One region of the Paenibacillus sp. FSL R7-0204 genome, then DNA from elsewhere that is predicted to be linked to it. Evidence: predicted binding sites of a transcription regulator. Region 1 holds the regulator's gene; each other region holds the start of a gene.
The links. The regulator Rex, encoded in region 1, represses fermentation and respiration genes when NADH is low (regulators of the CRP and FNR family bind a similar motif). The targets are predictions, from matches to a motif close to TTGTGAAATATTTCACAA.
Positions count from the first base shown of each region.

Region 2: a site for Rex is predicted at 4,676-4,693, ahead of nirB (nitrite reductase large subunit NirB). Genes of this name have one in related genera too.
Region 3: a site for Rex is predicted at 5,658-5,675, ahead of MKX42_RS20645 (DUF1641 domain-containing protein). Genes of this name have one in related genera too.
Region 4: a site for Rex is predicted at 1,117-1,134, ahead of MKX42_RS01215 (cytochrome ubiquinol oxidase subunit I). Genes of this name have one in related genera too.

Region 1 is NZ_JBBOCA010000001.1:2,994,765-3,002,208, forward strand. Features, by position in the region: gene panB (3-methyl-2-oxobutanoate hydroxymethyltransferase) at 1-27, shown strand, start outside; gene panC (pantoate--beta-alanine ligase) at 29-919, shown strand; gene panD (aspartate 1-decarboxylase) at 912-1,295, shown strand; gene MKX42_RS13345 (tetratricopeptide repeat protein) at 1,410-2,048, shown strand; gene dinG (ATP-dependent DNA helicase DinG) at 2,164-5,025, shown strand; gene MKX42_RS13355 (redox-sensing transcriptional repressor Rex) at 5,184-5,834, shown strand; gene MKX42_RS13360 (amidohydrolase) at 5,824-7,125, shown strand; gene MKX42_RS13365 (cell wall elongation regulator TseB-like domain-containing protein) at 7,155-7,444, shown strand, end outside.
Region 2 is NZ_JBBOCA010000001.1:2,719,023-2,726,466, reverse strand. Features, by position in the region: gene MKX42_RS11975 (NUDIX hydrolase) at 1-181, opposite strand, end outside; gene MKX42_RS11970 (NAD(P)-dependent oxidoreductase) at 225-869, opposite strand; gene MKX42_RS11965 (formate/nitrite transporter family protein) at 937-1,755, opposite strand; gene nirD (nitrite reductase small subunit NirD) at 1,775-2,119, opposite strand; gene nirB (nitrite reductase large subunit NirB) at 2,145-4,571, opposite strand; gene MKX42_RS11950 (hypothetical protein) at 4,840-5,526, opposite strand; gene ric (iron-sulfur cluster repair di-iron protein) at 5,659-6,354, opposite strand; gene MKX42_RS11940 (helix-turn-helix transcriptional regulator) at 6,581-6,805, shown strand; gene MKX42_RS11935 (DUF6773 family protein) at 6,783-7,229, shown strand; gene MKX42_RS11930 (hypothetical protein) at 7,420-7,444, opposite strand, start outside.
Region 3 is NZ_JBBOCA010000001.1:4,650,861-4,658,304, reverse strand. Features, by position in the region: gene MKX42_RS20670 (X2-like carbohydrate binding domain-containing protein) at 1-2,248, shown strand, start outside; gene MKX42_RS20665 (hypothetical protein) at 2,302-2,520, shown strand; gene MKX42_RS20660 (hypothetical protein) at 2,499-3,491, shown strand; gene MKX42_RS20655 (hypothetical protein) at 4,130-4,738, shown strand; gene MKX42_RS20650 (nitroreductase family protein) at 4,812-5,429, opposite strand; gene MKX42_RS20645 (DUF1641 domain-containing protein) at 5,753-6,190, shown strand; gene MKX42_RS20640 (NAD(P)/FAD-dependent oxidoreductase) at 6,222-7,400, shown strand.
Region 4 is NZ_JBBOCA010000001.1:244,007-251,450, forward strand. Features, by position in the region: gene MKX42_RS01200 (S1C family serine protease) at 1-109, shown strand, start outside; gene MKX42_RS01205 (cold-shock protein) at 503-703, shown strand; gene MKX42_RS01210 (cold-shock protein) at 794-1,024, shown strand; gene MKX42_RS01215 (cytochrome ubiquinol oxidase subunit I) at 1,248-2,636, shown strand; gene cydB (cytochrome d ubiquinol oxidase subunit II) at 2,640-3,653, shown strand; gene cydD (thiol reductant ABC exporter subunit CydD) at 3,653-5,422, shown strand; gene cydC (thiol reductant ABC exporter subunit CydC) at 5,419-7,215, shown strand.

The DNA.
Region 1 (7,444 bases):
GGCAATGCCGGCAAAGGAGCGAAATAAAATGAGAGTGATCCGAACGATTGCTGAATTGCGCGAAGCGCTTGAATATATGCGTGAAGGGGGCCATGGCCCTGTTGGTTTTGTGCCTACCATGGGATATTTGCACGAAGGACATGCCAGTCTGCTTCGTAAGGCAGGGGAGAAGAGCGGCACGGTGGTCATGAGTATTTTTGTCAATCCGCTGCAATTTGGCCCGAATGAGGACTTTGCTTCCTATCCGCGGGATGAACAGCGTGATCTGGAGCTGGCCGAACGCGAAGGTGCGGACCTGGTGTTCATCCCCAGTGTAGAGGAGATGTATCCACAGCCGATCCGTACAGGTGTATCGGTCTCCTCGCTTACGTCGCAGCTCTGCGGCGCTTCGCGTCCGGGACATTTTGACGGAGTAACCACTGTGGTCAGCAAGCTGTTTCATATCGTGCAGCCGGATTACGCCTTCTTCGGACTGAAGGATGCCCAGCAGGTAGCTGTTCTCCGCCGGATGGTATCTGATCTTAACATGAACGTGGACATTATCGCCTGTCCTATTGTGCGCGAGGAAGACGGGCTGGCGCTTAGCTCCCGCAATGTCTATCTAAGCAGCGAGGAGCGCAGACAGGCGCTGGTGTTATCGCGTTCCCTGCGTGAAGTGCGCCAGGCTATGGAAGAGGGCAGCATTCGTACGGTAGATGAAGCACGCAGCCTGCTGGTCTCGGTCATTTCTGAATCGCCGCTTGCGGTCATTGATTATGCGGAGATTCTAACCTTCCCTGATCTGGAAGAGCTGGAAGGCAGCAGCAGGCTGACGGATGCAGGCGGAGAGGTTATAATGGCTCTGGCCGTGAAGTTCGGCAGAACCCGTCTGATTGATAATAATGTATTTATTCCTAAGGAGGCGCACGCTCTTGTTTAGACATATGATGAAATCCAAGATCCACCGGGCAACGGTCACTGAAGCCAATCTCAATTATGTGGGCAGCATTACCATTGATGAGGATCTGATGGAAGCCGCTGACCTGCTGGAGAACGAGAAGGTGCAGATCGTGGATAATAATAACGGTTCCCGTCTGGAGACTTATGTCATTCCAGGTCCGCGCGGCAGCGGCGTCATTTGTCTGAACGGGGCAGCGGCACGTCTGGTACAGCCCGGCGATACCGTGATTATTATTTCCTACGCTGTGGTATCCTCTGAAGAGCTGGCGGCACATAAGCCGACAGTGGTGTTCGTAGATGAAGGCAACAAGCCGGTGAAGCTGGCGGATCATGAGATTCACGCAACAATTGCCTGAACCCCGCGCTTTGAGCCATGTAATCAATGGCAGGGATGAAGACCCCTGTACTTGCTGATAATGAACTTAGGCAAGCTTAAGCTGACTTCATTATCAGTAAGGGTGGGATGTCCGGTGTTTCAACATTTATTTGCTGAGATGAACAAGATGCTCCAGGAGATCAAAGCCGACTATCCTACTGCGGAGGGTGCCCGCCGAAGCGATCTTTTATCCAAGTATAATATGCTCCACCGAATCAGTGATAATGTAATGGATGAGTGGCTGCTCTTCGCCGAGAAGCTGAGCGAGTTCCGGGAACAGGCCGATTTCCAGACTCCGCCAGAGGAGTTGCCGGAAGAGGAAGCGCCCGAGCTTGGGATGGATGCTTTTGTCAGGGGCCAGGGCTATTACAAGCTGCTGATGTACCGCAAGTGCATTGAACAGTTCAGGGAAGTTACGGCACAATATCCGGACAGCCTCGCTGCCCGCCTGTATCTGGCCATGGCTTATCTCCAGGAAGGGGAAGGCGACACCGCCTGGGGACATCTGAATCACATGCTGGGCCTGATTCGTGAGGTGAAGCTGAAGGCGATGATCTATAATGCGCTGGGCTGTATCCGGGCCTCCCAGGAACGCTTCAATGAAGCCAGTGAGCTGTTCAGCCTGTCGCTGCTGCATGACCCGGATCTGCCGGAGCCGAATGTGAATCTGGAGGTATGCCGCAGGCGGGGCGGGAAGCTGGAGTTTGGCCATCAGCTGGTTTCGCTTTTATAACTTATCCTCGGTTTCTTTAGGCGATGCGCCCCACTTCCCGGGGTGTGCATCGCCTTTTTTCGTAACTTCTGTTATGCTGATAAAGAGTCTCAAGTGAAAGGGAATAGAACTTATAATGAAATTTGCCGTGCTTGATTTTGAAACTACGGGAACCCAATCTGTGGGAGAGATCATCCAGGTTGGCCTTGCCATTATAGAAGAAGACGGGACGATTTCCCGGGTGTATGGTTCCTACGTCAAGCCCGGAGCACCAATTCCTCCTTTTATTACGGGCCTGACCGGAATTACAGACAGTGATGTACAGGATGCGCCGGAGCTTGATGAGATGATGATGGAACTGGTGCCGCTGCTGGATGATGTCGTTCTCGTCGGACACAATGTAGCGTTTGATTTTCATTTTTTGCAGAATGCGCTGGACCGATGCGGCTACCTGCCGTTTCAGGGGCGGATTCTGGATACCATCGATTTTCTCAAAATATGCTTTCCCTCGCTGAGCACGTATCAGTTAGGCGCGGTAAGCAGCCACTTCGGCATTACGCATGACCGTCCCCATCAGGCGGACAGTGATGCACTTGCCACGGCTATTGTGCTGCTCAAATGTCTGGAAGAGCTGCACAGTCTGCCGCTGCTGACCATTCAGCGGCTGAATGAGCTGTTCGCAGACGAAGACAGTGATTTGGCCTGGTACTTCGACGGTCTGCTGCGGGAGCGGGAGATGGAGACCTTTCAGCCGGAAGGGGAGCTGAGCTTCTACCGCCAGCTTGCGCTGGCTGTGGGGGACTGGGCAGAGCTGGCTACGCCCCGGGAGGAAGGAAGCGTTAATCCGCTGGAGAATGTTTCCTTTGCAGAGTATATGGATGAGGTAACCAAGCGGCTGAAGGCTGTTCTTCCCCAGTACGAAAGCCGTGAAGCCCAGGAGCTGATGATCCATGAGGTCATTACAGCGCTTGAGCAGGACAAGCATCTGCTGATTGAAGCGGGGACAGGCACCGGCAAATCGCTGGGTTATCTGCTTCCGGCCATCTACCATAGTGTGAAAAGTGATCAGAAGGTGATGGTCAGCACTCATACCATTAACCTTCAGGACCAGCTGCGTGAACGGGATATTCCGCTCTTAACCAGCGTTGTGCCGTTCCCGTTCAAGGCCTCCATCTTTAAGGGAAGAGGGCACTATTTGTGTCTGCGCAAGTTCGAACATCGAATGAACAAAAAGGACTTTACGAGTCCAAGAGAAGAAGCGCTCACCGCTGCGCAAATGCTCGTCTGGCTGACCCAGACAACGACTGGCGATGATGAGGAGCTTAACTTAAGCGGACGGGGCGGGGATTTCTGGGAGACTGTAGCCAGTGATACCGACTCCTGCCTGGGACGCGCCTGTCCCTGGTTCCGCAAATGCTATTACCACCGTGCTAAGCATGAAGCCGGGATCTCCGATGTAGTGGTCACCAATCACTCCAAGCTGTTCGCAGATGTCAAAGCCGGGCATCAGCTTCTTCCGGCTTATGACCATCTTGTGATTGATGAAGCCCATCATTTGGAGGATATTGCCGGCAAGCATCTTGGCATGCAGATGAAATATTTCACATTCGCCCATACCCTCACCCGTCTCTACAAGGATAGCCGGAGCGGGCAACTGCCTGCCCTCCGGCAGAGTCTGCAGTCTTCGGGCAGTGAGCAGGCTTCCGAATGGAGCGGCGTGATCGACCGGATCTATCCCGATCTGCTGACGGTCAAGGAATCCTGGGATGCACTCAGCGACCGGCTCTTCAGCCTGCTGCCCGAGCGCAGCGATGCCGGGGCCGGTGAAGCAGGCCAGCTGGTGGCTCGCCTGCAGCCGGGCAAGAAGCCGAAGGATTGGGAGGAGCTGGCTGCGCTTGAGAATACGCTGAACCTCAGTCTGAGCGATATCATCCGCAAGGGTGACAAAATGCTCAGTGAGATGCGTGACACGGACAGCCAATCCTCATCGGACAGTCTTGTGACCGATATCGGCGGGTTATTCAAGGATCTGGCATCCATCAGAGAGCAGATCCGCTTCTTCATGAGCCTGAACGATGAGAATATCGTGTATTGGCTGGAGGGAAGCGGTAATTATAAAGGCAAGTCGCTGCAAATGTCTGCCGTTCCTGTAGATGTCAGTACTCAGCTCAGGGAGCTGTTCTTCGACAAGAAGAAAAGTATTGTCCTGACCTCGGCCACCTTATCCGTGGATAAGTCCTTCCAGTTCATGATTGATAATCTGGGCCTTGGTGAAGCTGCGGAGCAGGGGCGTCTGATGACTGCTCTGCTTCCTTCGCCGTTTAAGTACCGTGAGCAGGCGCTCCTGGTCATTCCCCGCGACTTCCCCAGTGTCAAGGGAAGTATAGGGGATGCCCGTTTTGTGGACACGCTTGTACACTCCCTTGCCGAGACTGCTGTAACTACACGTGGGCGGATGCTGGTGCTGTTCACCTCCTACAAGATGCTGCGGCAGGTGTATGACCCCCTTAAGGAGGCACTTGCCTCCCAGGATATCGCGGTGCTCGGACAAGGTGTGGAGGGCGGCAGCCGGAGCAAGCTGATCCGTCGCTTCCAGGACAGCCCGGCTTCGGTTCTGCTGGGTACCAGCAGTTTCTGGGAAGGGGTAGATATTCCGGGAGAAGCATTGACCTGCCTGGCGATTGTCAGATTGCCGTTCCAGCCGCCGAATCACCCGCTGGCAGAAGCGAAGTCGGAGTTGCTTCAGGCACAGAAGAAGAACCCGTTCATGAAGCTGTCCGTGCCGCAGGCTGTCATCCGCTTCAAGCAGGGCTTCGGGCGGCTGGTCCGCACGGCGCAGGACCGGGGCATCGTAATTGTGTACGATACCAGGGTAATTGAATCGTATTACGGAAAGTACTTCCTGTATTCGCTCCCCGGTCCCAAGATGGAGCATATGCTCACCGAGCAGATGGTCCCGAGAATTGCTGAATGGCTGGAAGACGGCGGGGTTTCCTAATTCATCTGCTATTGCTATTATTAATAAGTCATGATGTACCTGAAGATCCGTTCCCGCTTGCCCTGCCACTCCGGCAGGCGGCGGGATACGGTTGCTATAACCGGCATTATTTAAGAAGCGAATTTGTGATGTTACATCAACTTTAAGGAGGAGAATACATGAAATCGGATAAAATATCGGAGGCCGTCGTGCGCAGGCTCCCAGTGTACCTGCGTTTCCTGAACGATCTCCAAAAACGTGAAATCTCCACAGTCTCTTCTCAGGAGCTGGGCCAGAAGCTTGATCTGAATCCCGCCCAGATCCGTAAGGATTTGGCTTATTTCGGTGATTTCGGCAGAAAGGGCATCGGCTATGATGTATCTTATCTGATTGAGAAGATCCGCCATATCCTGAAGCTTGACCAGCAAATTAATGTTGCCCTCGTTGGAGCCGGTAATCTGGGTCATGCCTTGTCTAACTACAACGCTTACTTAAAGGATACTATGAAGATTACTGCGATCTTCGATGCCTACCCGCCTAAAGTGGGCCAGCAGATCAACTCGCTGGTTGTGCAGCCGATGGAGGAGCTAAGCAGTACCATCCGCTCGCAGGGCATCCGGATCGGGATTATTACCGTACCTGACAGCGAAGCCCAGAATGTAGCTGATATTCTTGTGGACTCCGGCATCGAGGCGATTCTGAACTTCGCACCGGTTATTCTCAAGACACCTGCCAATATCCGGATTCATGCCGCAGATTTCACCACAGATCTGCAGAGCCTGGCCTATTATTTGCATGACGGAAAGGATGAGGCAGAAGATGAGCAGTAAGATCACAATAATTAAGAACGGGTACTTTCTGGTTCCGGGCAGCGATAAGCCGGTTCTAAGCGGATATATGACCCTGGAGAATGATCTGATTACTTACATAGGTGAAGCTGAGCCGGTAGTGGAGGATGGCGCTCAGGTCGTAGACGGCAGCCGTCTGCTGTTCATGCCTGGTCTGGTCAACACCCATGGACATACTGCCATGTCACTGCTGCGCGGATACGGCGACGATATGGTGCTTCAGACTTGGCTGCAGGAGAAGATGTGGCCGATGGAAGAGAAATTCACTGGTGATGATGTATATTGGGGAACCTCATTGTCCGTACTGGAAATGCTGAAGGGCGGTACAACCACCTTCCTCGATATGTATGATCATATGGACCGGGTAGCGGAAGTAACTGAGCAGTCCGGTATTCGTGCGGTGCTGATGCGCGGCGTAATTGGGCTGTGCCCGGAAGAGGTACAGCAAGCGAAGCTCGCTGAGGCGATTGCTTTTGCCCGTAACTGGCACGGTAAGGCTGACGGCAGAATCACTACCATGCTCTCGCCGCATGCCCCGTACACCTGTCCTCCAGAGTTTTTCATGAAGTTTGTGCAGGCTGCCCATGATCTGGACCTGCCAATGCACACCCATATGTCCGAGACGCGCCATGAAGTGGAGCAGAACGTGGCCGACTACGGTCTTCGTCCAGTCGCGCATCTGGAGAAGCTGGGGATGTTCACCCGTCCTTCGCTCATTGCCCACGGGGTTCATCTGAACGATGAGGAAATCGGGATTCTGGCCCGCCATAACGTTGGCGTGTCGCATAACCCCGGCAGTAACCTGAAGCTGGCCAGCGGAGTTGCGCGTGTTCCTGAGCTGCTGCGAGCCGGGGTTAAGGTCTCCCTGGGTACAGACGGCGCGGCAAGCAACAACAATCTGGATATGTTCGAAGAGATGAGGCTGGCGGCTCTGATCCACAAGGGCGTAAGCGGTGATCCCACAGCGGTACCGGCTCCTGAAGCGCTGCTGATGGCTACGGAGTATGGGGCGCAGTCTATTTTCCTGAGCGGAGTAGGCCGGCTTGCAGCAGGGATGAAGGCTGACTTCATCGCACTTGATATTGACCAGCCGCATCTGCTGCCGCATACCGATCTGCTCTCCCATGCCGTTTATTCGGCCAGCGCCAAGGATGTGGAGCATGTATGGGTGAACGGCCAGCAGGTTGTGAAGCATGGACAATGCCTGACACTTGATGAAGAAGCCATCCGCCGCAAAGCACAGGAGACGTTCGAGAGCCTGCTTAAACGGTAATTCAGGGGAACAGGAAAGGAAGCAGCGTGGTGAAGAAGAAGAGGAGAAAATGGATCTGGCTGGGGATTACCGTAGTGCTGCTCCTTCTGTTCGGACTAAGCCAGTTCTATGCCTATATTATGAAGGACCAGTGGAACGAGCGGAGTGAGGCCAAGGAGCTGGCCCGGGCGCGTGCCGGACTAACAGAGGTTACCAAGGCCCAGAAATCCGTCTGGAATGAGAATGAGATCTACTGGGTGCTGACCGGTAAAAATGAAGCGGGAAACGACCTGATGGTGTGGGTCCGTTTCACCTTGGAGGGCAAGCCTGCCGGAGGCGA
Region 2 (7,444 bases), 280 kb from region 1:
TATAACCAGTCTCTTCAATAAACTCTCTGATCAAGCCGTCAACCAGTGCTTCACCAGTCTCCAGTCTTCCCCCCGGCAGATCGTATCTTCCGCTATACGGGCCTCTTCCTTTATGGATCACCAGCAGCCTGCCGTCACGCTGACAAATTCCATATACGCCAAAATGGTTAAAGCTTGCCATCGCAGCCCTCTCCTCCGTTCATTTTCTAAATAGATCACTTTTATCAGTAAGCTATACCTACACGGGATCTTATGAAATCGCCAGCATCAATTTGACTATAAGTAAATTCTGCTGTATCCGCTACAGATATTTCAGTACCGCCTCCGGGCAAAATATCTCGTCTCACACGATAGGTCCCTATGCGTTCTCCTTCCAGCAGAGCGGTTGGGCACACAATGGTCCATTTCAGAGTCGATCGCTCCAGCAAGCGATAGGCTTGTTCATGTTCTTCTGCAGCACGGGTTGACCTGCGTTTAGATTCGCTGGATTGGTAACGCAGGAGTTCCGGGGAAAGCTCACTTTGAAGAATGCCCGCAGTTCCTACGGTAATAATGCGCTCTATCCCTTCCTCATACATGGCTCCGATGATAAAAGGCATACTGTCTGTAAGCGTGGTTGTCCCATCGGTGTTCAATGCACTAATAACTACATCCTTTCCATTCACTGCCCGGGCAACATCTTCTTGATTAAGAACATTACCTTGGAGGATCGTCAGGTTGGCATGGAGCGGCTGAACCTTCTCCGGGTTACGGACCAACACTGTAACATGATGTCCATCCTGAAGAGCATGGGTAACAATGTGGCTCCCCACCCGGCCAGTGGCACCAAGAATCAATATATTCATATGAAATAACCTCCTGAAGTGTATTATAGCAGGGATTCAGCGGCAAAAAAGCCCCACAGCCATGTAGCAGCTGTGGGGCTTGATATTGGATCTAACTTGCTTTCTTAGTCTGAGGAGGAGCAGATACTTTACGCGGAGTACGCACTGGTGAGATTAGCCAGTAAGCCATTCCGACAAAGACACCGCCGCCGATGATGTTGCCGAGTGTAACGGGAATCATATTGTGGAACCAGCCGGCGATGCTCACTGTCTCTGGATGATTCGGCAGCAGCACGGCTACGCTGAGCAGCGTCATGTTCGCTACACTGTGTTCATAACCGCTCGCGATGAAGGCGAACAGACACCACCAGATCAGGACCAGCTTCGCCGCTTCACTCTTGGCGCGGGAGGACATCCATAGTGCCAGGCAGACCAGCCAGTTACAGAGGATGCCGCGGAAGAACAGCTCTGAGAACGGCAGGCTCATTTTTTTGGCGGCAGCTGCAAAGATCAGATGCTCGGCAGGTGCTGCCTTGAAGAGGCCCGATCCCTGAATCAGCAGCGCCAGCACCACAGCACCGGCCACATTGCCGAGGAATACCAGGACCCAGTTCTTCACCGTGTCCCAGACTGTAGTTCTCCCGGCAAGCGTGCTCACTGTGAAGAACATATTATTACCTGTAAACAGCTCTGAGCCTGCGAATACAACCAAGGTCAAGGCAATCCCGAAGGATGCTCCCATAATCAGCGGCTGGAACGGTGACTTAATCGCCGCCAGCGGTGCCCCCAGTGAGAAGATCAGAATAATACCAATACCCACATATGCTCCTGCCAGGAGGGCCGCCAAAAAATATTTGGGCAGGCTCTCATTCATTTTGTCGCGTTTCCCTACGGCTGTCTCAACGATATTCTCTACGCTCTGCGTAAACATATCCGCACCTGCTCTTCCTTTAATTTAGGGTTGTTACTGCCGCAGGCAGAGTGACCTTAACAACTCCGCCCTCTACGGTAACTGGATAGACTTCTGCCTGCCCCCGGTCCGGTGCCTGAACCTCTCCGGTGCGAAGGTCGATCTTCCAGTCATGCAACGGATCATATAAATAATAGCCTGATACGATTCCTTCCGCGAGCGGACCGCCCTTCGGGTGGGGACTGTGGTTGCGGACCGCATAAACTGCGCCGTCCGATGTGCGGAATATCGCTAATTCAACCTCTCCTGCATGAACTACCCGGCCGATCTGCAGCATGAAATCTTCCACTGTACCTATCGTACATTCCCGATTGCTCCGTTCCATTATGCTCTCTCCCTCTCCCTTTAGACTATACCTGTGTCTCTTCGAACAGCGCAGTACGGGTGTTTTTGTCATCCAGCATTTTTTTCCAAGGATCACTCACCTGGGCCAGGGCAAAGTCAATACGTGCCGCAAGCTCTTTACGGTTGTCGTCATTACCCATAACCACAGTCTGGATATGCTCAAGACCCATACGCTCTACCCATTCGGAGGTTCTCTCCAGGTAATTGCCGGTCTCACGGTAGTACTGGATAACAGCGGAGCAGACCTCAACCAGTTCCTCGTCGGTCTTCACCTTGCAGAAGGCATCTGCGATGCGCGGCTTAATCCCGCCGTTACCGCCGATGAACACTTCCCAGCCGCCGTCATTGCCGACAATCCCGATATCCTTCGTACAGGATTCTGCACAGTTACGCGGACAGCCGTTAACCGCCATCTTGAACTTGGCCGGCATATCCAGCCGCTCATATTTACGCTCAAGCATAGCACCCATGCCCATGGAATCCTGTGTGCCGAAGCGGCAGAACTGCGAACCCACGCAAGTTTTTACCGTACGCAGCGACTTCGCATAACCATAGCCGGACGGCATATCCAGCTCCTCCCACACCTTAGGTACATCTTCTTTTTTGACACCGATCAGGTCAAGACGTTGTCCGCCCGTTACCTTCACAACCTTCACATCATACTTCAGGGACACATCAGCAATCCGCTTCAAATCCTCAGGTGTGGTCACCCCGCCATACATCCGCGGTATAACTGTATAAGTTCCGTCCTTCTGAATATTGGCGCTCATCCGTTCATTGACGAACCGGGATTCCTTCTCGTCCTCGTGTGTGTCCGGATAGATCATCCCCAGATAATAGTTCACTGCCGGGCGGCATTTGGAACAGCCTTCTGCCTGTTTCCAGTCCAGGACATTCATCACTTCCTTGGTGGTCCGAAGGCCTTTTGCCGTAATCTCGGCTACGATCTCATCCCTACCAAGCGAGGTGCAGCTGCAGATTCCCTGCTTGGCGCCCTGTTGGAAGCTGTCTCCGAGAACGAATTGCAGAATTTGCTCCACCACTGGCTTACAGCCGCCGCAGGAGCGGGTTGCCCCCGTGCAGGCTTTGATCTCATCCACGGTAGTGAAGCCGTTCTCCGTAACAGCATCTACAATCGCTTTTTTCGTTACGCCGTTGCAGCCGCAGACGATCTCTTCATCGGCCATTGCTTCGACAGACATGCCTTTCTTGGCTCCGCCTCCGCCGCAGCAGCTTGTACCCATAACCTCATCATAGATTTCATTGGTCATCTCTGTGCTGTTTTTCACAAGCTTCTGCAGGTTGGCAGATTCCGTTACATCACCGAACAGAACGGCACCGACAATCACATTATCCTTAAGTAAAATCTTCTTGTAGGTTCGCTTCCATTCATCCTTGGCAGAAATGACGGTATGCTCCGGCGTTTCGGTGAATTCACCAGCGGAGAATACATCTACCCCGGAAATTTTGAGCTTGGTTGCTACAACTGAACCTTCATAGCCCGGAGTCTGAACACCGGACAGATGCTTGGCGAGAACCATGCCCTGCTCGAATAGCGGTGCAACGAGTCCGTAGCAGGTACCCCGGTGCTCTGTACATTCGCCGACAGAATACACATCTGACATAGAAGTCTGCATATAATCGTCAACTACGATCCCGCGGTTAACGGTAATTCCGCTGTCCTTCGCAAGCTGCACATTCGGCTTGATTCCAACAGCCATCACGACAAACTCTGCCGGCAGCTCACTGCCGTCACTGAAGCGCAGACCGGTAACCCGTTCTTCGCCGGTCAGTTCAACCGTCTGCTTGCCCATGGCGAATTTCACACCTTGACGCGTAAGCTCTGCCTGCAGCATTGAAGAAGCGGTACGGTCCAGCTGACGCTCCATCAGATCCTCCAGCAGATGCACAACAGTAACATCCATGCCCAGATTGACCAGGCCCTTCGCCGCTTCCAGACCCAGCAGTCCTCCGCCGATAACAGCCGCCGTGCGGTACTGCTTCGCCGCTTCCAGCATCGCATCGCAGTCCGCGATATCGCGGAAGCCGACTACCCCATCCTTAGTGCTGCCGGGTACGGGTAGAATGAAAGAATTCGAGCCTGTTGCAATAATTGCTTTATCGTAAGGAACCGCCAGTCCATTATCGGTCAATATTAGTTTGTTCTGTTCATCGATCCGGGTAACCGTTGTGCCGGTATGCAGTGTAATATGATTATCTTCATACCACCCGAGATCGTTGAGAATGATGTCTTCAATCGTTTTGCTGCCTTCAAGTACATAGGACAACATAATCCGGTTATAGTTGGGATGCGGCTCACTGCCGAAGACAGTAATATCATAAGCGCCGCCCAGCTTCAGAATTTGCTCAATAGTGCCTACTCCCGCCATGCCATTCCCAATCAGCACTAACTTTTCTCTTTCCGCTGCCACTGGTAGACCCTCCTTCAGTAACTCTGATTTCTTCAATAACTTTATCTGATAGGGAAATTATACTGTCCCCCATTCCGTGGCAAGTGTGACCACAGTCACATCTTATGTGAATTTTTTCACACAAGTGGAAATGACTTCTCCGTCCTTATATAGGACAACTTCTGGCGTGAAGCTTAGAGATTTATTATTCAAAAAAAAGGATACCCATGCATTTTCGCACAGATATCCGTTCATCGGGTACACAAACTCACTCATCTACTCCATTCACTTATTTCAGTACCAGAGAGATCTCCAGCTTGTCCTGCGGTCTGAGCTTCATGTCCACTCCATTGCCGAGCAGCCCTTTGTCGTTGACCTTCAGTCTCCATTCCTCGCTGCTGAGCGGGGTATACTCCATCACAGTAAGAACGGTACGGTTATCTTCGGCAAGCCGGACCATACCGCTGTTCTGGAGCAGTCCCTTGACGGACATATCCTGCATAAAAGTAAGCACATGCGAATGTGTCAGCTCCGGCTGCTCGCTCCCCCCGTTCACAGTGATGATGACAGGCTGAAACATCTTTCCGGTTCCGGCAGGCCCTGCTGACATCGTAATGGCCGAACCCGGTTCCAGGGTTGTATTCAGCTCTTGAACCTTCTTGCCGTTCACCTGAATCTCCCAGCTCATATCCTCACCCAGAGAGACTTTATTCACCTCAAGAATACTAGTTCCATCCGCTGAAAATGTAACAACACCGCTCTTCCTGAACAGCTCTATTATTGAATTCCCAGGCACGTAAGCTTCGTTAAGCAATCTGGCCGAGCTTCCGGCCATTTCACTGTCACCCACCTTGACTGAAAAGGTTAATCCCTGGCCTCCGTTACTGCTGCCGCCATTCCCTGATCCCAAGCCGCAACCGCTTGCCGCGGCCAGCAAGAGAAGGCACAGCATGAAGCGCATCCATTTCGTGGACATTCCACGGCACCGCCTTCATATGTATTTTCCCAGACTCTTTAAGGATAACGCATAGAGGAAGGGTTCTCAAATCATTTCTGCCGGTATAAAAAGCAAAAAGCCCCCGAAGGGACTTTTCCATTGCAGCAGGTCCTATTGATAACGCAGGAACAGAATGTTGTTCTCCAGATGCACGTGCTCGAACGTCATGCCTTCCAGTTCTTCAAGACGGGCATAGGTCAGGCGATAAGTCGTGCAGGCATGTGCGGGCGGTGTGTAGTCATTAGTAACTCTGCGCAGCTCGCGCAGGATCTCTCCGGCCCCGTCATGCTCGGCTTCCAGATTATGCAGCAGTCCGCGCAGCTCAGCAAATCCTTCTTCGGTCGGGTTCTGAGTGTAGGCCAGCATCTTAGGGAATTCACTCTCTTCTTCCTTCGCCGTATGCTGCAGCAGCTCTTCACGCAACATATTGAACAGACGGTGCATCTCTCCGAGGTGCGGTGAATCCTCACCGTGAACGCGGAACACCTTGGTTACATTTTGACTGATTAGCGGAAGCTCTTCACGCAGGTAACGGTGATGCTTGTTCACAATATAATCCACCAGCTCCTCTGACGAAGCCTCGTTCCAGGCGGTATCCTCTTCCAGCACCGGATGCTGCTCTTGCAGCTTGTTCAGCTCCTGCACCATTGCTGCCGGGTCAAGACCCTTCTCGGCAGCGGCTTCAGCCAGCGGCTTTGCGCCTCCGCAGCAGAAATCGATCCGCTGTGCTTTGAAATAATCTGCTGCTTTGGGGAATTGCAGAACAATATCTCTGACCATTGCTTCCGGGGTGAACCCGGGATGAATTGTTGTATCGTTTAATTGATTGGACGCCATGTTGGCCCCTCCTCAGGTTAAGATGTAGGTTTGTGCTTCTTTTCACTTCTACACCTTATCACTGGCTTTAGGCAAAACTTGTGATTGTACGCACTGAATATAACAAATTTTAATGAACGAAAAATCCAGTTCTCTAAATGTTAAATATACTAGACATTTTGTTTTATATATTTTACAATATGCGTGAGGTGAGGGAATGGGGAAAAACTTAAGGCTCAAAGCCTCCAGAGCGGCAAAAGACATGTCGCAAAAACAGCTCGCAGATGCCGTGGGGGTCACAAGGCAGACGATTATCGCGATTGAGAACGGTGATTACAACCCCACCCTGAGGCTGTGCATTGACATTTGTGTAACACTTGGGAAGACGCTGGATCAACTATTTTGGGAGGGAACGAAGGATGAGCAGAACGAACCTGGATGAGAGACAACTGCAGAAGCGGCACAAGGCGGGGAATCAGGCATTTCTTTTGATGGCATTCTTATTGTTGGCAGACATGGGACTGCAAAACTATGGAATGAAGTGGCTGGAGTATCCGCTTAGCAATTACACGATTTTCATGCTGGGTGTGGGTTCCTATCTGGTACGGCTAATCTGGAGCGGTTCATATGTGGGACCGGGCAGCGGGCAGAGCGGAGCGATAGGGAGAAGCATTGGGGGTGCAATTCTGGCCATAGTGGTGGCGGCCTGTATCCTTATCGTTACCTTCGTGAATCCAACCGCCGCCCAATCAGCAGCTGACAGCGGTGCGAACGGGAAGGTGATTCTGATCATTTCTGTTACGGCAGGACTGGTCATCTTAAGCACCGTGTACTTGATCCGGCGGAGGAATAACCGGGCGGAGTAGAGTGGCTTCTGATGCTGTGAGTGACTAGAAGTAGAAATAGAGGAGGAGCGGAACGATCGCCTTTGTGTTTGGATTTCTACCGCGAAGAGCGGTTTGGAAATCCAAACACAACAGCGGCCGGAAGTCCAAATGTTCACCGCAGCGACGACCTGGCTTCAAGTTCAACTCTTTTTTTCGAGCTTCACCTTCTCTATCGAACCGTCGCTTGCATATAA
Region 3 (7,444 bases), 1.7 Mb from region 1:
CAAGTTCGAGATGGACATCACGGCGGCGCCGTGGCTTAATCTTGGGCTGACTTCGAGCTCGCTTGATCCTGCACCGAAGATGGGCTGGATGATCGGGGACCTTGAGATTGATCCGTTCAACTCGGACCGGATGATGTACGGCACGGGTGCTACGATCTACGGTACGAATAACCTCGGAGCCTGGGACACCGGCGGCAAGGTCAAGATATCCGTGATGGCCAAAGGGGTAGAAGAGACCGCAGTGCTCGGGCTGATCAGCCCGCCAGCGGGTGCCCACCTGATTACCGCGCTTGGCGATGTGTCCGGCTTCCGGTATGAGGATCTAACAGCGGCACCGGTCAAGTTCCAGACCAGCCCTTCCTGGGCCAGCACGAACAGTATCGATTATGCGGAGCTGGACCCGGCCTATGTTGTCCGTGTCGGCGGTGTGGACAAAGAGAAATATCCGAACGGTAAGTCGATTGGGATCTCGAATGACAACGGCAAAAACTGGTACATGCCGAATGCAGAACCCTCCAAAGGAGGCAGTACCACGGTAGGGCAGGGTCAGGTAGCTGTATCTGCCAGTGGGAATGCGCTTCTGTGGAGCACCTCGGATATCGGGGTCTTTTACTCCAAGTCAGGCGGCAACTCCTGGACAGCGAGCAGCGGAATTCCTGCCGGAGCGAAGATAGCATCCGACCGGGTGAATCCGAATAAATTCTACGGCTTCTATGAGGGCAAGCTCTATGTCAGTACAGATAGCGGAGCCACCTTCACAGCTACGGCTGCGACCGGCTTGCCAGCCAATAACGTGAACGGCCTGCAGCCGAGCCAGGCGCAAGTAAGCCTGAAGGCCATGCCAGGCGTGGAAGGGGATATCTGGTTTGCCGGAGGACACCCGCTGGACAAGTACGGCATATGGCACTCCACCAACTCAGGTGCCAGCTTCACGAAGCTGAGTAATGTGGAAGAGGCGGATCTGATCGGATTCGGTAAGGCCGCACCGGGTGAGAATTATATGGCACTCTATACGGTAGCCCAGATCGACGGGGTAAGAGGAGTATTCCGCTCGGATGACGCCGGAGCCAGTTGGGTGCGGATCAACGATGACGCCCACCAGTATGCCAGAATCAATATGGCGATTACAGGAGATCCGCGCGTCTATGGCCGCGTCTATCTCGGGACGAACGGACGCGGGACCTTATATGCTGATCCGGTGAATCCTCCGGCAGCAGGCTCATTAATTTCGCCGGTCACTGCCAGCTTTGATAAGAAGACAGGGAATCAGAGCGACATTGCAGTGACGATGACCTTGAACGGAAATACCCTGGATTCCATAACCAATGGAGCAGCTGCACTAACTGCTGGCACGGATTATACAGTCAGCGGTTCAACAGTGACGATTCATAAAGCTTATCTGGCAGCGCAGGCTGTGGGAACTACCACATTAAGCTTCCATTTCAGTGCCGGAGCTGCGAAGACCTTAACGGTTACGGTGGCAGATACGACATCTACGGCCAATGATTCAACCATAACACCAGTCACTGCCAGCTTCGACAAGAAGACGGGCAATCAGAGCGACATCGAAATAGCGATGACCTTGAACGGGAATACTTTAGCTTCTATTAAAAACGGCCCGGCAGTGTTAACCGCCGGAACGGATTATACAGTGAGCGGGTCGGTTGTAACGATCCACAAGGCCTATCTGGCAGCACAGGCTGCGGGAACAACCACGCTGAGCTTCCAGTTCAGTGCCGGCGCACCGCAGAGCCTGGCGGTCACGGTAACAGATACGACAGCGCCGGTGGACGGCGGTCTGAAGGTCCAGATGTTTAATAGCAGCACGGCTAATGCTGTCAATGCCCTCAGCCCGCGGATCAAGCTGGTGAATACCGGCACGGCTGCGGTCTCCCTCGCTGATGTGAAGCTCAGATATTATTACACGAGTGATGGCGAGCAGGCCCAGAATTTCTTCTGTGACTGGTCGCAGGTAGGGAGCGCCAATGTGACTGGGACGTTCGTGAAGCTTCCGGCAGCCTTGAGCGGCGCGGATCATTACCTGGAGCTGGGCTTCACAGCAGCAGCAGGCTCGCTTGCTCCGGGAGCCAGCATAGATATTCAGATGCGGGCCTCCAAGGCAGATTGGAGCAATTACTCCCAGACCGGCGATTATTCCTTCAATCCAGCAGGCACAGCTCCTGCGGATTGGGCCAAGCTTCCGGCCTATATCTCCGGCAGTCTGGTATGGGGGAATGAGCCCTTGTAATCTGTAACGCATAGCCAGGGAGGTTCCGGCGGCAGCAAAAGAACCGGTTGCACATGATGAAATTCATGGGCAGCCGGTTTTTGATATGTCAGGATGTAATAAATTGCACATTAAGGGAACCTTCGGCCGGCTATGACGAGATTGCAGCGGCCCTGGACATACCGCTGGGAACCGCCAAATCCAGGCACCATAAGGCGCTGCGCCAGAATGTGGCATTTACAGCGGACGAGGAGATGAAGGGGGAATGGACATGTCTGCCGAAAGTCAACTGAAACAGAAGTTCAACAGGTATAAACAATATACAACGATGCCGGAGCCGCTGGAGCAGCGGTTAGCAGCGAGCTTTGAGCAATTCCATCAGCCGCAGCAGAGAAGAAATATTCTTACCGGGAGGCCCGTGCGCGTGCGCGGGACAGCTAGGATCGCCCTGGTACTCTGCGGACTGATGCTCTTCGGAGGCGTGGTCTATGGTGCGGAGCGGCTATGGCAGGTTACCTATGGAGCCACCAGCTTGGAAGTGAACATTCAGCAGGAAGAGAATGAATCTGCAGCCTTTGGCAACAAGACCCGGCGGATGATTGGGGACATTCAGTCTCAGCTAGGAGTGAATGAATCGGCTATGCTGTTAATTGCCAGGCCAAACGGAATGAAAGAGCTCCGTATGATTAACCGTCCGCAGATATTCAAGGATATCGAGAGCTGGAGGGAGGCTATAGAGCCTGTCGCTGGTAAGCTGAGCGTGCCGGGCAGATTGCCGGAAGGATATCATTTTGCCGAAGGAAGATCCGACAGTACGGTGGGCATTACCGATAATTCCTGGGTTAAAAAATACACTAATGTTCTAACCAAACGGCTGAAGCCCGGTGATCATTATGCCTGGATCAAGAGCTTCAATGTACCCAACCAGCTGGCCGGGACGGTAAGACCTGAACTGGTATATCAAGGTCCTAAGGGAGAAAATGATTTCATCTCCGTTACCTATTCCCCCCTTACACCGTGGGCACAGCTAATGTCTGATGTCTGGGCGGATACAAAGGTTGAGCATCTGAAGGTAGGTTCTGAGGAGGCCTTGTATGTGGAGGATCACCAGGCCTATGAGTATAACAGCAATGGCTATTATGCTTACATCCGCTGGATTGAGCTGCGGGAGAACGAGGAGAGAAATATAATGCATGAGGTAGGGACCGGATTGCCTGAAGTCACCAGAGAGATGCTGCTAAAAGTGGCGGAAGGCCTGCGTTAACATAGAACAGCGTAAGACCATGCAAACACATATAAACCTCTATTGTTGATGTACTGAATCAACAATAGAGGTTTATATTGTTACCACTATACCCATGTTAGTCTCAGACTCCTTATCCTATCCTTTGTACTCAGCCGGGTAGAAATGGTCCGAGGCGGCAGTATATTTGCCTATCCTGCACATTCAAACTGCTCTCAACTGATCCGCTTACCACGATTGGATGGGGCCTGTGAAGCCAGTGAGCTTTAAGAAGCTCATACCGTTTCGTGCAGGGACTCACTTCAGGCGGGAATGTCAGGATCAAAGATATAGTCTCAGTCACAAGGAGGAGCGCTGCTTAAGATTAGCTGCCGGAGATTCTGCCCTGGCTTACGTTCTTCCTGCAGTGTCTGTTTCCTTGAGCTGATAATTGAATTATACCGTCCGTGCGGAGAATAGTAAAAAGCCGAAATTTTCAAATTTGCACTTCCTGTTTGGAAAAAGATCTTGTAAGCGCTGTTATCCTGCGTTTTCCTTAGAATCTGCTGAATTCAAATCCCACTGCCTTTGCTGTATAATGAAAAGGATGGTTTCAATGCTGCGTAGACTCCGGCAGCTTTGCCTGGGAGGGAAAGGATACGGAAATGAGCTTGTATGGAATGAAGCTTGAGGAACTCGGCAGCGGGCTGCTGAAGTCCTTTTTGGAGGATAATTATATATGTGCAGGCTATCCCAGTACGGGTGATCTGGAGAAGCATAGCAGAGAAGAGATCAGCAGCAAGTTAGCTGCCGCCGGCTACCGCGGGCAGGAGCTGGAGGGTGCAACCCATACCCTGAATACCTTCGTCAATGCGATGCAGGATGGGGATTATGTGCTGATTGCCGATGAAGAGTGGGTATACCTGGGGGATCTTGGCGATTACTTCTATGATACCCGGCATAGCGGCGCAGAGGATAGTACAGCCCACCGGCGCGGTGTCACCTGGCTGAAGAGTCTGCCTCTCGCGGCGGTTAATCCGGTTGTAGCAGAGCTGCTTGCCTCTGACAGCAGAATAACTGCCTATTCAGGAGTGCTGCCCGCAGCCCGAATCGATCTCTGGCTGGGGAATCAGGCAGGGGATGGCGGGAGTGCCGCCGGTGCCTGTCCGGTTCAGGTGGATGAAGCTACAGTAGCACAGGCGCTGGCTGTCCTGAAGGCAGCCTTGAACAGCACGGATGTGGAGCGGCAGGAGCGTGCGGCTGTGGCGATTCTGCAGTATGCGCGGTGAGTATGGATTGATAATACGGCAGGATTATATACAAAAAGGGTCTTCCGGTGGTTTAACCGGAAGACCCTTTTTATTAGATGAATTCAACAAACTCATTAACCGGCTTGCGGTAGCCGCGCGGTCTGATCTTGTGCTGGTTGTCCTTGCCGATCGTAATCAGCATTACCGGAACCATATGGTCGCCCAGACCGAGGGTAGCCTTCACAGCCTCCGGATCGAAGCCGATCATCGGGCAGGTATCCCAGCCCTTATCCTTGGCAATCAGCATGAACTGCATCGCCGACAGAGAAGCATTGCGGATCGCTTCATCCCGCTGGAATGCGTCATTCCCGGTATAAGCATCGTTAATGGATTGAATGGTTTGCTCGTAAGCATCTTCGCTCATCGCTCCCAGCAGCTTAAGCCCGCTATAGATTTCAGGAGCCTGCAGATAGGCATTCTTGTCACCCAGCACCACAATAACAGCAGAAGCAGTGTGGATCTTGTATTGGCCATACGCGTCCTTGCGGATGGCTTCCTTCATGCCGTCATCGCTGATTACCTTATAATGTGCATGTTGAAGATTATAAGCTGAGGGGGCCAGACGGGCCAGGGAGAACATCTCTTCAAGCTCACTCTGCGGGATGGTAACACCTTCCACGAAATTATTAGCTGATCTGCGGGATTGCACCAATTCGGAAAAAGTACTCATAAGTCATTACCTCCATCTAATTATGTATGCTGCTTAGTTATAATCAATTGCTGATATTAATTAATGAACTTACATTAAGTTACTTGCTTAAGATATCACGACTCTTTGCATACGTCAATGAGGAAAAACATAATAATTTGTAAATTTAACCTGATTAAACGACTGAGTCCGATAAAACTGATGAGGGAGTGATAAAAATCACAAAAATAGGTTGCAAAGGCAAAAAGATTGTGACAATAATAACAAATAGAGTGTTATAATAGTCACATAGTTTCATTGGATGTCAGTATGCAAGAATACGATTTGTAAAAGGAGACTTCGATATGTCAGAAACCGTTACCCAAAATCTTCCTGAACAAGAAATACCAGAAGCAGCTCTTCCCAGAGAGGATGTGCTGAAAGAGCTCTTGAAGCCGGAGGTTCAGCAATCTCTGATGGTACTGGTCGAGCAGCTGCCGCAGATCACACAAATGGTCAGTGTATTGTCCAAATCACTAGATTTTGTGCAGTCGGTGGCCACGGATGAAGTACTTAAGAATGATACAGTCGGTGCGATTAAGGAAATGGCGGGTCCTGTGGTGGGCACGGCCAAGAATCTGGCGGCCACTGTCATTGAAGCGAAGGACCGCGCGGAGGCAAGCAGCGAAACCATCAGCCTGTTCGGCATGATGAAGATGATCAAGGACCCGCAGGTACAGAAGGCTCTCCGGTTCATGAATGCCTATCTGCAGGTCAGCGGTGAGCGTCAATCGGGCAAATAAACCCGTAATACTTAATGATGGAGGAATTATGATGTCAAAACATATAGTGATTCTAGGTGCAGGCTATGGCGGTCTGCTCAGTGCCTTAACCGTTCGTAAATATATGAGCAAAGCGGAAGCCAAAATTACGGTAGTCAATCAATATCCGACACATCAGATTATTACGGAATTGCACCGGCTTGCAGCGGGCAGTGCGTCTGAACAGGCGGTGGCCATGCCGCTGGCGAAGCTGTTCGCCGGTAAAGATATTGATCTGAAAATCGCCAAGGTCAACTCGTTCTCCGCAGAGAACAAACAGGTTATTCTCTCGGACGGCGTTATGCTGACTTATGATGCGCTCGTTGTCGGTCTGGGCAGCACGACTGCATACTTTGGTATTCCGGGACTTGAAGAGTACAGCATGGTGCTGAAATCAGCAGCAGATGCGCTGCGGATTCGCCGTCATATTGAAGACCGGATTCGTGACTATTCCAAAACCCGCAACGCAGCAGATGCTACGATTCTGATCGGCGGCGGCGGACTGACCGGCGTTGAGCTGGTAGGCGAAATTGCCGACATTCTGCCTAAGCTGACTAAGCAATACGGAGTTAATCCTGCTGAGATCAAGCTGCTGCTCGTTGAGGCGGGTCCGAAGATTCTCCCCGTCCTGCCGGATCATCTGATTGAGCGCGCTACGGCCAGCCTGGAGAAGCGCGGGGTGCAGTTCCTGACGGGTCTTCCGGTTACGAAGGTGGTTGACAATACGATTGATCTGAAGGATGGCCAGCAGATTGTGGCGAACACCTTCGTCTGGACCGGCGGGGTACAGGGCAATCCGCTGGTTGGCGAATCCGGTCTTGAAGTCAACCGCGGCCGGGCCACGGTGAATGAGTTCCTGCAGTCCGCTTCACACCCTAATGTATTTGTAGCCGGAGACAGCGCTGTTGTCTTTGCACCGGATGGCCGTCCTTATCCGCCAACGGCACAGATCGCCTGGCAGATGGGTGAGCTGATTGGCTACAATCTGTTCGCTTATCTTAATGATAAGCCGCTGGAAGCCTTCAGCCCGGTCAATTCCGGCACACTCGCCAGCCTCGGACGCAAAGACGGGGTAGCCATTGTCGGCGGTAACTCCACTCCGCTGAAGGGTCTGCCGGCCACGCTGATGAAGGAAGCCAGTAACATCCGTTACCTGACTCATATCCATGGCTTGTTCAGCCTGGCCTATTAATCTTTTATCCTAAGATCCCCCTGGGGCTGTCATATGGCAGTTCA
Region 4 (7,444 bases), 2.8 Mb from region 1:
ATATCTGTACGATCATACCAAGATCGGAGATAAGCTGAAGATTACCTTCTACCGTAATGGTGAAGTGAAGCAGACAACAGTCCAGCTTCTTGAGAAGCCAGAGGAATAAAATTGGAAATGGCCGTATATAATAATGAGGCAGTCACGATTACGGAAACAGTTTAAGCCGTCCTTTTCAGGAAAAAAGAAGAGGGCGGGGCTGTTTCAAGAATAAATAAATGGGGTAATTGGTAGTATTGGGTATAAATATTACAAATCATTATGACTGGTAGCCCTTACATTGGGAAGTAGTCCTTATAAGGGGAAAAACGGAGAAATTAGGATGGAACAGCTTGCCTTTGTTATTAAGGTGTGGTAACATGAAATCATTCATACATTGATACCTTATTCTCGCATTGAAAAGGGCTGTCAACCAAAGCTACAACCTTTCTCAATGTGTGAATTTTTTCTTTGTCTGAAGATAAAAAGAACATATTAATTTAAATTTGTGGAGGTAACACACATGCAAACAGGTACAGTTAAATGGTTCAACGCAGAAAAAGGATTCGGTTTCATCGAAGTTGAAGGCGGAAGCGACGTATTCGTTCACTTCAGCGCAATCACTGGCGACGGCTTCAAAACTTTGGACGAAGGCCAACGCGTTGAATTCAACGTTGTTCAAGGCAACCGTGGACCACAAGCCGAAAACGTTGTAAAACTGTAATTAATAGAAGATACCGTCCCCGCTTGTGAAAGTTGGGACGGTCTTTTTTTATCGTTACTTGCTTGCAACATAAAGGAAGGAGGAACGGCAATGAACTACCGGAAAAAGCCTTTGGAGGAAGTACCGGAAGAAAATACCGCAATTTGGGCCTGTACCAATGAGGATTGTAATGGATGGATGAGGGATAATTTCGCATTTGAACATGCACCTTCCTGCCGTCTCTGTCATTCCCCAATGGTTCGTAGCATGAAGATGCTGCCGCAATTGCTTAATTCAAATGGCGATCTCAAATCGCTTAAGAAAGGTATTTCCATTACCTAGACCAATACCTTTATGAGTCAAGACAACTTATATATGATAGACACATTCAAGACGGTGAATCCGTCTTATTTTTTTTGCTTTTAAACGCAATATTGTGATATTTGTCACAAATTTATTGTTTTTTATGCCTAAATGGGGCGTATAATGTGATAATTATCACACTTCGAGTGATAGAAATTTGACAAAATAGACATACGAAATGGGGAGAAGGAAGGGGAGAAATATGGATACAGTACTGCTGTCGCGTATACAATTTGCGTCGACGACGATTTTTCATTATTTCTTTGTGCCAGTATCGATCGGACTTGCGCTCATAATTGCCATTATGGAGACCATGTACGTAAGAAAGGGCAATGAAGAGTACAAAAGAATGGCGCAATTCTGGGGGAAGCTATTCCTGATTAACTTCGCAGTAGGTGTAGTAACAGGGATCTTGCAGGAATTCCAGTTCGGAATGAACTGGTCAGATTATTCGCGCTTCGTCGGTGATGTGTTCGGGGCTCCGCTTGCGATTGAAGCCTTGTTGGCCTTCTTCCTGGAGTCCACGTTCATCGGAATCTGGATCTTCGGCTGGGATAAGGTGTCCAAGCGGATTCATCTATTATCCATCTGGCTGGTCGCCTTCGGGACGATGCTGTCGGCATTCTGGATTCTGCTGGCTAACTCGTTCATGCAGCATCCGGTCGGCTTCCAGATTAACAATGGCCGGGCTGAGATGAATGACATCTTCGCACTGATTACGAACGGCCAGCTGCTGGTGGAATTTCCGCATACAGTGCTTGCCGCTTACGCTACAGGCGCCTTCCTGGTAACAGGGATCAGTGCTTACAAATTGCTTAAGAAGCAGGACGTTGCCTTTTTCCGAAAATCATTCGAGATTGCAGCCATTGTAGGGGTTATCTCTTCCTTCGGCGTTGCGGTTGCAGGACATGCACAGGCTCAATATCTGGTAGAGACACAGCCAATGAAGATGGCCGCATCCGAAGCGCTGTGGGGTGAGAGCGGCGACCCGGCACCTTGGACCGTATTTGCCAATATCGATGTGAAGAACCAGACCAACAGCAATGAAGTTCAGGTTCCGTATCTGCTGAGCTTCCTGTCCTACAGTAAATTCTCCGGTGATGTGAAGGGGATGCTGGAGCTGCAGAAGGAGTATGAAGTAGCCTACGGACCAGGAGATTATATTCCGCCCGTCAAAACAACCTTCTGGAGCTTCCGGATCATGGTTGCTGCAGGCACGCTGATGATGCTGTTTGGGGTATATGCTATCTACCTCATGTGGCGCAAAAAGATGGACAGACCGAATACCTGGTTCATGCGCTTCATGTTCTGGGGACTGTTGCTTCCGCCGATTGCCAACACGGCCGGTTGGATTATGACAGAGATCGGGCGTCAGCCATGGACGGTATTCGGACTTATGACTACAGAAGACAGTGTGTCGCCTAATATTACAAGCGGACAGGTGCTTTTCTCGGTGATTTCTTTTACCGCGATCTATGCCATATTGGGTGCAGTGCTGGTCGGCCTGTTCGTCAAAGTGATCAAAAAAGGTCCTTATGCTATGGATAACGAACACGGTGAATCCCACGATCCGTATAACAAGGAGGGCTAACCAATGTCACTTAATGAATTATGGTTTCTGCTGATTGCGGTGCTGTTCGTCGGATTCTTCTTCCTGGAGGGCTTCGACTTCGGTGTAGGGATGGAGACGCAGATTCTGGCCAAGAATGATACGGAGCGCCGGATACTGATCAATTCGATCGGGCCGTTCTGGGATGCAAATGAGGTATGGCTGATTACGGGTGCCGGTGCAATGTTCGCGGCCTTCCCGCATTGGTATGCTACGCTGTTCAGCGGTTTCTATATACCGTTTGTATTTGCTCTGCTGGCGTTGATCGCACGTGGTGTCGCCTTCGAGTTCAGAGGTAAACGCGATTCCAAGGCTTGGCAGAAAACATGGGATGTCTGCATCTTCTTCGGCAGCTTCCTGCCGCCGTTCCTGCTCGCCGTGGTATTCGCCAGCTTCATCAAGGGCTTGCCGATTGATAAGGATATGCAGATGTATGCCGGATTCTTCGATATCGTTAATGCATATACGGTGGTTGCAGGGATTACGGTTGTCCTGCTGTGTCTGGTACACGGGCTGATGTTCACTACGCTCCGCACGCTTGGAGATCTGCAGGAACGGGCACGTAAGCTGGCCCAGAAGCTGCTGATTCCACTGGCGGCGCTGCTGGTAGCCTTCGTAGTGATGACGTATACTATGACGGATATCTTCGATAAACGCGGAACGCTGCTGTGGATTGTAGTCGTTCTCGCTGTAGCCGCTTATCTGCTGGCCGGATATTTCATGATGAGGAAGAAGGACGGCTATGCCTTCGGAATGACTGGTGCAGTGATGGCGCTGTCTGTTGCATCGATCTTCATCGGACTGTTCCCGCGGGTGATGATCAGTTCGCTGGATCAGGCATTCAACCTGACCATTACGAATGCGGCCTCCGGCCAATATTCGCTGAAGGTGATGACGATTGTAGCGCTGACTCTGCTGCCGTTCGTGCTGGGCTATCAGATATGGAGTTATTTCATCTTCCACAAACGGGTTCATGAGAAGGAGCATCTTGAATACTAATGGATAAAAATTTGCTTGGGTACAAAGGAGTTAAGCCCGTCTTTCTGCTGGTTGGCTTCCTAACCCTGGTGCAAAGCTTCTCCATTCTTCTGCTGGCGAAGTCGCTGGCAGAAGCTGTCTCTGCGCTGTTTGCGGGAGAACCGCTGAAGGAACAAGGGGCTAGAGCGCTCTTGTTCCTTCTTGCGTTTCTTGTGCGTCATGCCTGTGCTATGCTGATGAGCCGGGCGGCGTACCGCTTCGCGGAAGCGACCGGCAGCAGCATGCGGAGACAGATGATGGACAAGCTGTTCCAGTTAGGACCAAGACTGGCTGGCGACCGGGGGACCGGAAATATGGTCACATTAGTCCTTGAAGGAGTAACGAAGTTCCGCACATACCTGGAGCTGATTATTCCACGGATGGTCGGTATGGCGGTAACACCCGCTCTGCTGCTTGTCTATGTGTTCACCCTGGATACGTCCAGCGGTGTCATTCTTACCTTAACGATGCCGATCATTATTGTATTCATGATCCTGATCGGGATGACGGCCCGCAAGCAGATGGACCGTCAGCTGAAGTCTTACCGTACCTTATCGAATCACTTTGTGGATTCGCTGCGCGGTCTGGAGACGCTGAAATTCCTTGGACGAAGCCGCAGTCACAGTGAGAGTATCGCCAAGGTCAGTGACCGCTACCGTTCAGCAACTATGCGTACGCTGCGAGTGGCCTTCCTGTCCTCGTTCGCACTGGATTTCTTCACCATGCTGTCTGTCGCTTCGGTAGCGGTAAGCCTTGGTCTGCGTCTGGTCAATGAACAGATGACGCTGGTTACCGGACTGACGATCCTGATTCTCGCGCCGGAATATTTCCTGCCGGTGCGGCTGGTGGGTGCAGATTTCCATGCCACATTGGACGGCAAGGAAGCTGGCGAAGCAATGAAGGACATCATTGACCGTGAGACCGTCCAGGCGAAGCTGCTGGAGCCGGGTGGGCAGAAGGAGATGGCGGGCCTGGGCGGAGCTTGGTCAGACGACTTTTTCACGTGGAACAATAAGAGCCACCTGAAGCTTGACGGGGTAGGCGTGACCTATGAAGCGGACGGAGTGACGTCACTGGAAGCTGTTCATCTTGAATTCAGCGGCTATCGCAAGATTGGCATTATCGGGGAGAGCGGCGCAGGCAAGTCTACACTCATAGATATTCTGGGCGGCTTCCTGCATCCAACCTCTGGAGCGCTTACGATTAATGGAGGCCTGGTCAGTGCGCTGACCGATGAGGGATGGCGGAAGCAGACGGCTTATATTCCGCAGCGCCCGTATATCTTCAGCGGCACGCTGGCTGATAATGTCCGGTTCTATTATCCCGAGGCTTCGCAGGAGGCTGTAGCTGCCGCGCTGGAGTCAGCCGGTTTATCGAAGCTGGTGTCCTCGCTGCCGGAAGGTCTGAACGAAATGATCGGCGGCGGCGGCCGTTCGCTCAGCGGCGGACAGGAGCAGCGTGTGGCTCTGGCCCGCGCTCTGCTGAGCAGCCGCCCGATCATGCTGCTGGATGAGCCGACGGCCCATCTGGACATTGAGACGGAATATGAGCTGAAGGAGACGATGCTGCCCCTGTTCGAAGGCAAGCTGGTATTCCTGGCTACACACCGCCTGCACTGGATGACCGACATGGATCTGATTGTCGTTATGCAGCAGGGACGGGTGGCTGAAATAGGCACACACGACGAGCTGACTGCGCGGAGGGGTGCTTATTATGAGCTTATTCAAAGTCAATTGGAGGGAATCCATTGAAACGTGAAGGATGGTTTGCTCCCTATTACTCTGCCTACTTCTGGCGGTTCGTGTTAATCATCTTGCTGGGCGCACTGACCATCTTCTCGGCGTCTTCGCTGATGTACACCTCAGGCTTCCTGATCTCGAAGGCCTCGATTCCGCCGGAAAATATACTGATGATCTATGTCCCTATTGTCGGTGTGCGCACCTTCGGGACCAGCCGGGCTGTTATTCACTATGTGGAGCGGCTGGTGGGACATGACACGATACTGCGCATTCTGTCGAAGATGCGGGTCCGGCTGTACCATATGCTGGAGCCGCAGGCGCTGTTCTTGTCCTCACGCTTCCGTACCGGGGATATTCTCGGTATGCTTGCCGATGATATCGAATATTTGCAGAATGTGTATCTGCGTACGGTCTTTCCGGGTATTATCGCGCTATTGATCTATGCAGCGGCGATGATTGCGCTTGGGACGTTCGATGTGGCCTTTGCTCTGCTTATGGGACTCTATATGCTGGTGCTGGTTGTCGTATTGCCGCTGATCTCCCTCTTACTGACCCAGAAGCGTCAGCGTCAGGTGAAGCAGGAGCGCAACCGGCTGTATCAAAAGCTGACAGATGCTGTCCTCGGCTTAAGCGACTGGGTTATCAGCGGGCGGCAGAGCCAGTTCGTCGATACGTATGAAGCGGACGAGCAGGCGGTTGCCCGCATAGACGGTTCGCTGCGGCGCTGGGCGCGGCTGCGTATGTTCATCGGTCAGGCGGTTGTCGGACTGGCCGTGTTGTCTTTGTTATACTGGGCAGCTGGACAGTATGCTGAAGGGGCGATTGCCGGAACGCTGATTGCGGCGTTCGTGCTGGTGGTCTTCCCGGTGGCGGATGCCTTTCTGCCCGTATCCGAGGCCGTGGAGAAAATTCCGCAATACCGGAATTCACTGGTGCGGCTGGAGGGCGTGGAAGCCGCAGCGGGAGATGCACCGCTTAGCGCGGGAACTGCTGCTGGGAGTGCGGGAGCGGAGGCTGACGCTGTGCTGCAGGCGGCTAAGGCCAGCGGACAGGTTCAGATTGAACTGAAGTCGGCGGGCTACCGCTATGCGGCGGGCGACGACTTCTCTGTTCAGGGGCTGGACCTTGCGCTGCCGCAGGGGCGGAAGGTTGCCGTGATCGGCCGCAGCGGAGCCGGTAAATCGACACTGCTCAAGCTGGTGCAGGGCGTGATAGCGCCCACCATCGGCTCCGTGACGATTAACGGAATCGATGCTGCGGCTTACGGTGAGCGGATTCCGCAGCTCATCGCGGTGCTGAACCAGAGCCCGCATCTGTTCGACACCACGGTGGCGAACAATATCCGGCTCGGGGACCCGGGGGCCTCGGAGGCAGCGGTCCAGCAGGCGGCAGCCCTGGCGAAGCTGGATACGCTGATCTCTTCGCTGCCGGAGGGCTATGATACTCCGGTACGCGAGGCGGGGCAGCGCTTCTCCGGCGGAGAGCGCCAGCGGATGGCCCTGGCACGTATTCTGCTGCAGAATACGCCGGTGGTTGTGCTGGACGAGCCAACCGTTGGACTAGACCCGCGCACGGAGCGCGAGCTGCTGGCCACGATGTTCGAGGCAATGACCGGCAAGACGCTGATCTGGGTCACGCATCATCTGGTGGGCGCCGAGCAGATGGACGAGGTCATCTTCATGGAGAACGGCCAAGTGGAGATGCGCGGCACCCATGCCGAGCTGATGGAGCAGCAGCCGCGTTACCGCAAGCTCTATGAGCTGGACCGGCCGGGTCAATATCTGAATGGGGCAGATGGTGTGTAGAGGCTAGGATTAGAGCCGAGGTAAGTGTGTGAGTACAACGGAAAAGCTCTTCCTGTCCCGCTGGGGGCAGGAAGAGCTTTTTTTGCACGTGGGCCCAATGTAATCGGAAAACCGATCACATTGGGCGAGTGCTGGGTGTGCGGGCGGGATGTAACCGGAAAACCGATCACATTGGGCGAGTGCTGGGTGTGCGGGCGGAATGTAACCGGAAAACCGATCACATTGGGCG